Regions from separate parts of the Klebsiella sp. PL-2018 genome, predicted to be linked through region 1. Evidence: riboswitches for the same ligand, from Rfam matches in the RefSeq annotation. Region 1 holds a riboswitch; each other region holds the start of a gene.

What was found. A riboswitch is a leader RNA that binds a small molecule or an ion and turns the genes downstream of it on or off. The one in region 1 is predicted to bind thiamine pyrophosphate.
Region 2: it holds a riboswitch for thiamine pyrophosphate, as region 1 does, so the genes downstream of both, thiC (phosphomethylpyrimidine synthase ThiC) here and MKleb_RS13830 (TenA family protein) in region 1, are expected to answer to the same signal.
Region 3: it holds a riboswitch for thiamine pyrophosphate, as region 1 does, so the genes downstream of both, thiM (hydroxyethylthiazole kinase) here and MKleb_RS13830 (TenA family protein) in region 1, are expected to answer to the same signal.
Region 4: it holds a riboswitch for thiamine pyrophosphate, as region 1 does, so the genes downstream of both, thiB (thiamine ABC transporter substrate binding subunit) here and MKleb_RS13830 (TenA family protein) in region 1, are expected to answer to the same signal.

Annotation. Positions count from the first base shown of each region.
Region 1 is NZ_CP077673.1:2,971,965-2,974,159, reverse strand. Features, by position in the region: gene MKleb_RS13835 (ABC transporter ATP-binding protein) at 1-364, opposite strand, end outside; gene MKleb_RS13830 (TenA family protein) at 361-1,056, opposite strand; TPP riboswitch at 1,127-1,228, opposite strand; gene MKleb_RS13825 (Gfo/Idh/MocA family protein) at 1,381-2,195, opposite strand, start outside.
Region 2 is NZ_CP077673.1:328,108-330,302, forward strand. Features, by position in the region: gene thiC (phosphomethylpyrimidine synthase ThiC) at 1-973, opposite strand, end outside; TPP riboswitch at 1,059-1,172, opposite strand; gene MKleb_RS01520 (Rsd/AlgQ family anti-sigma factor) at 1,227-1,724, opposite strand; gene nudC (NAD(+) diphosphatase) at 1,820-2,195, shown strand, end outside.
Region 3 is NZ_CP077673.1:3,940,555-3,942,749, forward strand. Features, by position in the region: gene thiD (bifunctional hydroxymethylpyrimidine kinase/phosphomethylpyrimidine kinase) at 1-344, opposite strand, end outside; gene thiM (hydroxyethylthiazole kinase) at 341-1,114, opposite strand; TPP riboswitch at 1,149-1,245, opposite strand; gene MKleb_RS18395 (alkyl/aryl-sulfatase) at 1,478-2,195, shown strand, end outside.
Region 4 is NZ_CP077673.1:938,365-940,559, forward strand. Features, by position in the region: gene thiP (thiamine/thiamine pyrophosphate ABC transporter permease ThiP) at 1-60, opposite strand, end outside; gene thiB (thiamine ABC transporter substrate binding subunit) at 36-1,019, opposite strand; TPP riboswitch at 1,051-1,213, opposite strand; gene sgrR (HTH-type transcriptional regulator SgrR) at 1,251-2,195, opposite strand, start outside.

The sequences.
Region 1 (2,195 bases):
CGCAGTGTTCAAGGCCAACCTGCTGTAACAGCTCGGCAACCCGCCGATGGTCCACGCGCTCCCCGCGCAGACGCGCGCCAAGCGAGACGTTGTCGCGCACGCTTAACCACGGATACAGCAGATCTTTTTGCCCCATCCACGCCAGCCGCTTGTTTATTGGCTGCCCGTCGCTGGCGCGAACCTCACCGGCGGTGGCTTTTGCCAGCCCGGCGATAATACGCAGCAGGCTGGTCTTTCCGGCGCCGCTGGCCCCCAGCAGCGATACCCACTGGCCGCCGGGGATAGTGAACGTCAGATTGTCGAAGATCTGCCGCGAGCCAAAGCGCAGGCCCAGGCCGTGCACCTCAATTCCGGGAGCCGTCACGCCGGGCGCTCCGCGACGGCGTTAAGGCCCATCTGCCAGAAGTTAGCCTCCAGACGCGTGGCGGTGGTGAAAATAGCGCTGAGTTCAGCGAAACGCGCCTCACCGCCGCGCTGCTGCCAGAGGGTTTCCAGCAGGCCGATGGCGTTATTGACGCCGTTCAGGTAACCCTCATCGCCGTAGTTGCGGATCCACGAGTCATAAGGATTGGCGGTCAGCCGGGTCGCCGGATCGTGCAGCAGGCCGAGGCCGATTTCCGCGTAGCCGGCCACGCAGGGCATCAGCGCCGCCAGCAGATCCAGGGCGTCGCCGGAGTGGCCAATGTCCAGTACGTAGCGGGTGTAGTTGACGGTTTCCGCGGCTTCCGTTTCGGCGGCCATCGTCGCTTCATCCAGCCCCCATTCCCGGCAGTAGCCAACGTGGAGCGGCAGTTCGTCGAGAATGGCGTTCATCGACGCGGCGGCAGCGCGCATTTCCGCCAGGGTGCGCAGCTTGCTGACCAGCAGGGCGTAGCTGCGGGCGAAGTGGATCAGAAACAGATAGTCCTGCGTCAGATAGCGGCGAAAAGCGGGCTCGGGGAGGGTACCGTTGGCGAGCTGGCGCAGGAAGGGGTGGGCGACGTAGTGCTGCCAGTCGGCGCCGGCCTGCTGACGCAGACGACCATAAATACCCTGGGTAAACGCGGGAAGAATCACAGGACCTCCTGAAAAAAAGGGAGATCCGGGCGTGCTGAAAGAAGTGTGAACAGGCAATGGCGCAAAACTGGCGGAAATGCCGACCCGTCCCTTCGCTGGCATGACCCAGATCAGGTTCAAAGGGTTCGGCTTACGCCATCTCAGCCCTCACGGGACACCCCTCGGTTTGGCCCCTGTTATACGACATTCCCTTTTTGATTACAATGCTGTGAATTTTATGAGGAAAGGTGACGTTGTCACGTGTGAGTGTCGCGAGAAAGGGCTTTGTACATCGCGGCAGCCCGGCGGCGGCTGATGCCTTGCCGGGCGCGTATTATCAAAGGATCAGTGAAATTCTACCCAGCTGGCGCCGCTGTCTGCTGAACGTACGCACTTCTCGACCCAGTGCACGCCGAGCGCCCCGGCTCTGGCATCCGGATACCAGAAGTTTTCCAGCAAAGCCGCGTCGCGACGGTCGGTGGCATCCATGGCGATGGCAAAGCGGCGATACAGATTCGACCAGGCCTCAAACAGCCCTTCGGGATGGCCGCCGCCGATCCGGTCGTCCTGCAGGGCCAGCGGATCGAGATAGGACATTCCGCGTTCGAGGATGCGCACCGGCTCGCCCTGAATTTCGTAGCGCAGCTGGTTCGGCTGTTCATCCCACCACTCCAGGCTGGCTTTCTCCCCGACGATGCGGACCTTCTGTCCGTGCATTGAGCCGCTGTTGACCGCCGAGCACCACATCGACCCTACGGCGCCGTTGTCGTACTCCATCAGCACATGCGCGTTATCCTCCAGCGGCGCGCGGCTTTTGACAAAGCTCTGGCGGGAGCACATCAGGCGAGTGATATTGAGCTTCGGCGCCATGGTCTCCGCCAGGAACAGCGGGTGGGTGGCCAGATCGCCCAGCACGTAGCTGGGACCGACAAATTTCGGGTCCACCCGCCAGCGGGTGCTGGGGTTATCCTGCTCTACCGGCTGGTTATGGAAACCGTGGGCGAACTGCATATTGATGATGCGGATCTCGCCCAGTAGCCCCTGTTCAATCATCTGCCGCGCCTGGAGAATCAGCTGATGCCCGGCGTAGCCGTAGGTGACGCCGATGATTTTGCGCTGCTTTTCGCTCAGGGCCACCAGCGCATCGGCCTCTTCGCCGG
Region 2 (2,195 bases), 2.6 Mb from region 1:
GTTCCGCCTGCTCGAGCAGCGTATCGCGGAAGGCTTCCCAGGTGAGATCTTCGGCGATCCCGTTGACCTTCTCCAGCGCCTGGTAGATCGGCACCGTACCGATCGGTACCGGACTATTGCGCAGGATCCACTCGCGGGTCTCGTGAATATAGCGGCCGGTGGAGAGGTCCATGACCGTATCCGCTCCCCAGCGCGTCGCCCACACCAGCTTCTCGACCTCTTCTTCAATCGACGAAGTGACCGCCGAGTTGCCGATATTGGCGTTAACCTTCACGAGGAAGTTGCGGCCAATAATCATCGGTTCGGATTCCGGATGATTAATATTGGCCGGGATAATCGCGCGCCCGGCGGCGACTTCAGCGCGCACAAACTCCGGGGTGATATTCTCCGGCAGCCGCGCGCCAAACCCAACGCCCGGATGCTGCTGGCGCAGCACTTCGCCACGAATACGCTCGCGGCCCATATTCTCGCGAATGGCGATGAACTCCATTTCCGGGGTGACAATCCCCTGACGGGCGTAGTGCAGCTGCGTCACGCATTTCCCGACGATGGCGCGCCTGGGCGTGAGCAGGCCGGTAAAGCGCAGTTCGTTGAGGCCATCATCCGCCAGCCGCTCTCTGGTATAGGCCGAGCTGCGATCGCTGAGTGCTTCGCAGTCGCGGCGCGCATCAATCCACGGCTGACGCAGTTTTGCCAGACCCTGCTGAACGTTAATCGCGACGTGCGGATCGCCATAGGGGCCGGAGGTGTCATAGACCGGAATAGCTTCGTTCGCTTCGTACTGAGGATTATCTTTGCTGCCGCCGATAAGCGTCGGGCTCAGCTGAATTTCGCGCATCGGTACGCGAATATCTTCCTGCAAACCGGGGATATAGATGCGCTGCGAATTGGGAAATGCGGTACCTTCCAGGGTGTCGATAAAGCGCTGGGCGCGTTCGCGTTGCTCTCGACGCGTGAGTTTGGTTGTAGACATAGCTCATTCCAGTTAAACAGGATATGGCTTGCCAGACGACGGATGGAGTAACAGATGCGATCGGCCCTGAAGAGGCAGATGCTAAACGCAGTTTACTCTTGTTCCCTTCGCAGGTATTAGCCTGATCAGGTTCCGCGGATCCCGAATTAACGGTCTCAGCCTTTTCCAGTGTGGAAAATGGGCACTCCGACAAGATGACATCCCCTCTCCGTGAGGGGGAATGTATGTAAACTACGCGTTAATGGCTCACAACTCAAGCGGTCGGCGCGATATTGTCGCTGACGTTGTCTTTGCGGCTGTGGGCGACGGCGAGGGCGATCAGGTTATCTTCCAGCGCAAAGCGCGCTTCCAGCGCTTCGCCGATATCCGACAGCGCCTGCTGGAACTCAAGGTAGTTATCGTGATCGATGGCGTTTTCGAGGCAGGAGTCGTAATAATCCATGATCTGCTGGGTATTGGCCTGCAGCTGTGGATAAATCTTAGTGGCGGCTAAAAGTGGCGTATCGCCTTCCAATTCGCCGATAAAGCGTTCATAAATATTAAAATGGCCGGAGGAGAGGTAGTCCACCAGGCTTTGACAAAAATCATCCAGCGCTTTCTCATTAAGCCGCATAAATGATTCTTTGCCGGGCTTCAGGCCAACCAGGTTGTAGTAAGCCACAAGCAAATGCTTACGTACTTGTAGCCAGCGATCGACCAGTTTATTGCTGCCTCCAACACGTTCCGTCAGGTTTTCCAGCTGGTTTAACATGGTTGACTCCGCAAGGTTTTAAGAGAAATACGTTGCTCACCAAAATGTAAATTTAATGTTAAAAGTGCCAGTAAAATAAAGGTAGTGCAATAGATATGGATCGTATTATTGAAAAATTAGATCGCGGCTGGTGGATCGTCAGCCACGAACAGAAATTATGGTTGCCCGACGGAGAATTGCCCTACGGCGAAGCGGTAAATTTTAATCTTGCGGGGCAGCCCGCGCTGCGAATCGGAGAATGGCAGGGCGATCCGGTGTGGCTGGTACGCCAGGATCGCCGGCATGAGATGGGATCGCTGCGCCAGGTGCTCGATCAGGATGCTGGCCTTTTTCAACTGGCAGGACGCGGGATCCAGCTGGCGGAGTTCTACCGCTCGCATAAATTCTGCGGCTACTGCGGCCATCCGATGCACCCAAGCAAAACCGAGTGGGCAATGCTGTGCAGCCACTGCCGCGAACGCTACTACCCGC
Region 3 (2,195 bases), 970 kb from region 1:
GGATCGCCGCTTTTCGCCAGCATGACGGTATCCAGCACCACATTTTTAATCTGATAACGCGCCAGCCGTTCCGCCACCGCCTCGACGATATCGGTTTCCGCCAGCATCCCGATTTTGGTGGTATCGATGCGCACATCGCTGAAAACGGAATCGAGCTGTGCGGCGACAAAATCAGGCTCTATCCGGTACACCGACTGGACGCCGCGGGTGTTTTGCGCCACCAGCGCGGTGATGACCGAGCAGCCGTAAGCGCCCAGCGCCGAGAAGGTTTTGAGATCCGCCTGGATCCCCGCGCCGCCGCTCGGGTCGGTGCCGGCGATGGTTAGCGCATTAATTCGTTTCACAGATCGCCTCCCGCATAGAGCGCATCGAGGAAGGCGGGAGTAAAGCTGCCGGGGCCGCCCTGCAGCGCCGCTTTTCCCCCCGCAAGCTTCATCAGACCGCAGGCCGCGGCCACGTTCTCCAGCCGATCGCCGGGCATCGCCGCAGCGGCGGCAACCACCGCCGACAGCGCGCAGCCGGTGCCGACCACCCGGGTCATCAGCGGATCGCCGCCGGTGACCATGCGAATGCGCTGGCCGTCGGTGACGTAATCAACCTCCCCGGTCACCGCGACCACGGTATTCAGCTGGCGGGCTAACGCCTGGGCTGCGGGCAGCGCTGCGGCGGCGGTATCGGTCGTATCGACGCCGCGCCCGCCGCCGCTCATTCCGGCCAGGGCCATAATTTCCGACGCATTACCGCGAACGGCGGCAGGCTGCAGCGCCAGCAGCTCCCGGCAAAATTCTGTCCGTAAGGTCAGCACGCCGACCGCCACCGGGTCCAGCGCCCACGGCTTACCCGCCTGCTGCGCGCTGCGCGCCGCCGCACGCATCGCCGCCGCGCGTTCAACCGTCAGCGTACCGACATTAATCAGCAGCGCATCGGCAATGGCGGCAAACTGGCTGGCTTCGTCCGGGTCGATAACCATCGCCGGGGATGCGCCAATCGCTAACAGGACGTTGGCGGTAAAGGTCTGCACCACGTCGTTGGTCATGCAGTGAACAAGAGGAGAATGGCGGTGAAAAAGGTGCCGCAGATGGGCAATATGCGCGGGGTTCAGCAGGTCAGACATCGTTTGCTCCCGCCAGGCGATGAAGAAGCGACGACCCTGCGGTCTCTGACTTCCCTACGCTGGCATTATCCAGATCAGGTGGTACGGGTTTTTCTCAGCCTTCACAAGGAAGGGCACCCCGAGTCATTGAGAGATAAAAACGTTCTCAGCGGGCAGGTTACGGTAAGTCGCGGGACAACGCAAGCCGGCCCGGCGTAGGTATACAAGCGCAAGGCAATTCAAAATTAACAATAAGCAATCAAATAATTAACAAAACAAACACTTTTGCAGATACGTGTTTATAGTTTAGGAGGCGTTACAGGATGTAACCCGACGTCATATCGAAATTAACGAGTGAATCAGCGTAAAACCATGAGGATTCCGATGAAATTAACACCGATTATGAAAAGTCTGGCTCTGGCAGGAATTATCTCGACTCTCCCTGTGACCAGCTGGGCCGAAACGTCGCCGAAAGAAGCCGCTGCGGCGACCAAACAGGCAAACGACGCGCTGTATAAACAGCTCCCCTTCTCCGACAACACCGACTTTACCAACGCGCATAAAGGTTTTATTGCCGCGCTTCCTACGGAAGTGATTAAAGGTGAACAGGGCAACGTTATCTGGAACCCGCAGCAGTACGCCTTTATCAAAGAGAGGGAAAAGGCGCCGGATACGGTCAACCCCAGCCTCTGGCGTCAATCCCAGCTCATCAATATCAGCGGCCTGTTTGAAGTGACCGAAGGCGTGTACCAGATCCGCAACCTCGATCTCTCCAATATGACCATCATTGAAGGTAAAGAGGGCATCACGGTTGTGGATCCGCTGGTATCAGCGGAGACCGCAAAGGTCGGAATGGATCTGTATTACAAAAATCGCGGCAATAAGCCGGTCGTTGCGGTGATCTACACCCACAGCCACGTTGACCATTACGGCGGCGTGCGCGGCGTGGTCGATGAAGCCGATGTCAAATCCGGCAAAGTCAAAATCTACGCACCTTCCGGTTTTATGGAAGCTGCCGTTGCTGAAAATATTATGGCCGGTAACGTGATGAGCCGTCGCGCCAGCTATATGTACGGCAACCTGCTCAAACCGGATGCCACCG
Region 4 (2,195 bases), 2.0 Mb from region 1:
GGCCGCCGTGAGTCCCGGCAGGAGCCAGCCGAAAGCTAGCGGCTGACGGCGCGTTGCCATGCGCTAATCCAGTTCTGACGTTCGGCGGCCACCTGTTGCGGTGTGAATTCGAGGGTCGTTTGCGGTTTCATCAGCGCGTCAAAGCCTGCCGGAAGCGCAACCGTCGTCACCGGATACATCCAGTTGCCGGTGGGGATCGCGTTCTGGAAGCCCGGCGATACCATAAATTTAAGGAACTTTTCCGCCAGCTCCGGCTGTTTGCTGGCCGCGGTGCGGGCGGCTACCTCAACCTGCAGGTAGTGGCCTTCAGCGAAGTTTGCCGCGGCGTAGTTATCTTTTTTCTCTTCGATAATGTGGTAAGCCGGGGAGGTGGTGTAGCTCAGCACCAGATCGCTTTCGCCTTTCAGGAACAGGCCGTAGGCTTCGCTCCAGCCCTTGGTAACGGTAACGGTTTTCGCCGCCAGCTTCTGCCAGGCTTCCGGCGCTTTATCGCCGTAGACTTTTTGCATCCACAGCAGCAGGCCCAGGCCCGGCGTACTGGTGCGCGGATCTTCATAAATCACCCGCCATTTTTGCTCGCCCTCAACCAGCTCTTTCAGGCTTTTCGGCGGATTTTTCAGCTTGTTTTTATCGTAAACAAAGGCGAAGTAGCCGTAATCGAACGGCACGAAGGTGTCGTTGTCCCAGCCGCCGGGCACGCTGACCGCGCTGGCCGGGACGCCGCTTTTGGCGAACAGCTTGCTTTGCGAAGCGGCTTCCAGCAGGTTGTTATCCAGTCCCAGCACCACGTCGGCTTTGCTGTTTTTGCCTTCCATTCGCAGGCGGTTGAGCAGCGAGACGCCATCTTCCAGTGCCACGAACTTCAGCTCGCAGCCGCAGTCGGCTTCAAAGGCTTTTTTAACCGCCGGGCCCGGGCCCCAGTCGGCGGAGAACGAGTCGTAGGTATAAACGGTGAGCAGCGGTTTGGCAAAAACGGGCGCGGCGACCAGCGCCAGCAGGGGGAGTAATTTTTTCAACACTTTGCACCTCAGAAAAAGGGGTGGCAAAGGATTTTGAGAGGGCCTCAAATCCCTTCGCCGGCGTTATCCGGATCAGGTTCGACGGGTATTTTCTCAGCCCATACGCTTTATCTTCGGGTTGCTTCTGCGCTAACCGCGCGTTGAGGCAACTTGAATGAGATTGCGTATGTTTATTAGCACCCCGTTGAGAACGGCAGTTAGTGTAATGATTTTGTTTGCCAACGGAAAGCATTACGGCTCCGGCGGCGCGAACCACGCGGACTTAAAGTCAAACCAGCCGAGCGTGTTCATGCGTACGCCGCGCATGCTGCGCTGCCCCTGGATCATCAGCCAGTGGTGGATCAGCGGCACCACGGTTTGATTGGCCAACAGCTGCTGACTCCAGGTGGCCGGGTTCAGCTCGCCCGCGCGCCAGCGAGCGGCGTCATGTTCCCAGTCGATGGGGATACAGTTGCGAATCAGCGGAACTTCATACAGCCAGGCAAACAGGGAGAAATCGATCGGCAGCGTAAAGTTGGCGCTGTTGAGCCAAACGTCGCTGACCACCTCCCCGCGGTGCCACTCCTGATACTCCAGCTCCTGGATCTCCAGCTTAACCTGATGCTCGGCCAGCAGCGTTGCCATGATCCCGCCCATCACGCGATGCTCGACGTGATCCTGGTAGTAGGTCAGCCTGACTGTCTCAAGGCCGGCAGGCTTCTCGCAGGCGTGGCTGCGCGCATGATGCCAGCGGGGCAGCAGGCCATACGCCGGGAACCAGTTGCCCTGATAGTGCTCGCCGGCGTGATAGAGCAGGTTAGCGGGCTGGAACACATAGCTTAGCCACTGGCGTACCGCGCTGTTACCGCCCAGCGGGCTGCGGGCGTCGAACAGCAGGTAATAACACCCCTCTTCCAGGCGGCTTTCCACCGCTTTTTCGCTTTGCGTGGTGCCCTGTAACGTCAACCCGCCGTTGGGTTCTTCGCTGATTTCCGGCAGGACCCAGACGTTCACTTCATCGATCAGCGCCCGGTAGCCGAAATAGTCATCGAAGGCGTGAATTTTGAGCTGATTCTGGTTATTACGCACAACCGAGTAGGGCCCGGTCCCCACGGGGATACTGGAGAAATTCTCCATCGTTCGCCACTCATGCGGAAGGATCATGGCCGGGACCTGGCTTAACAACCACGGCAGCCA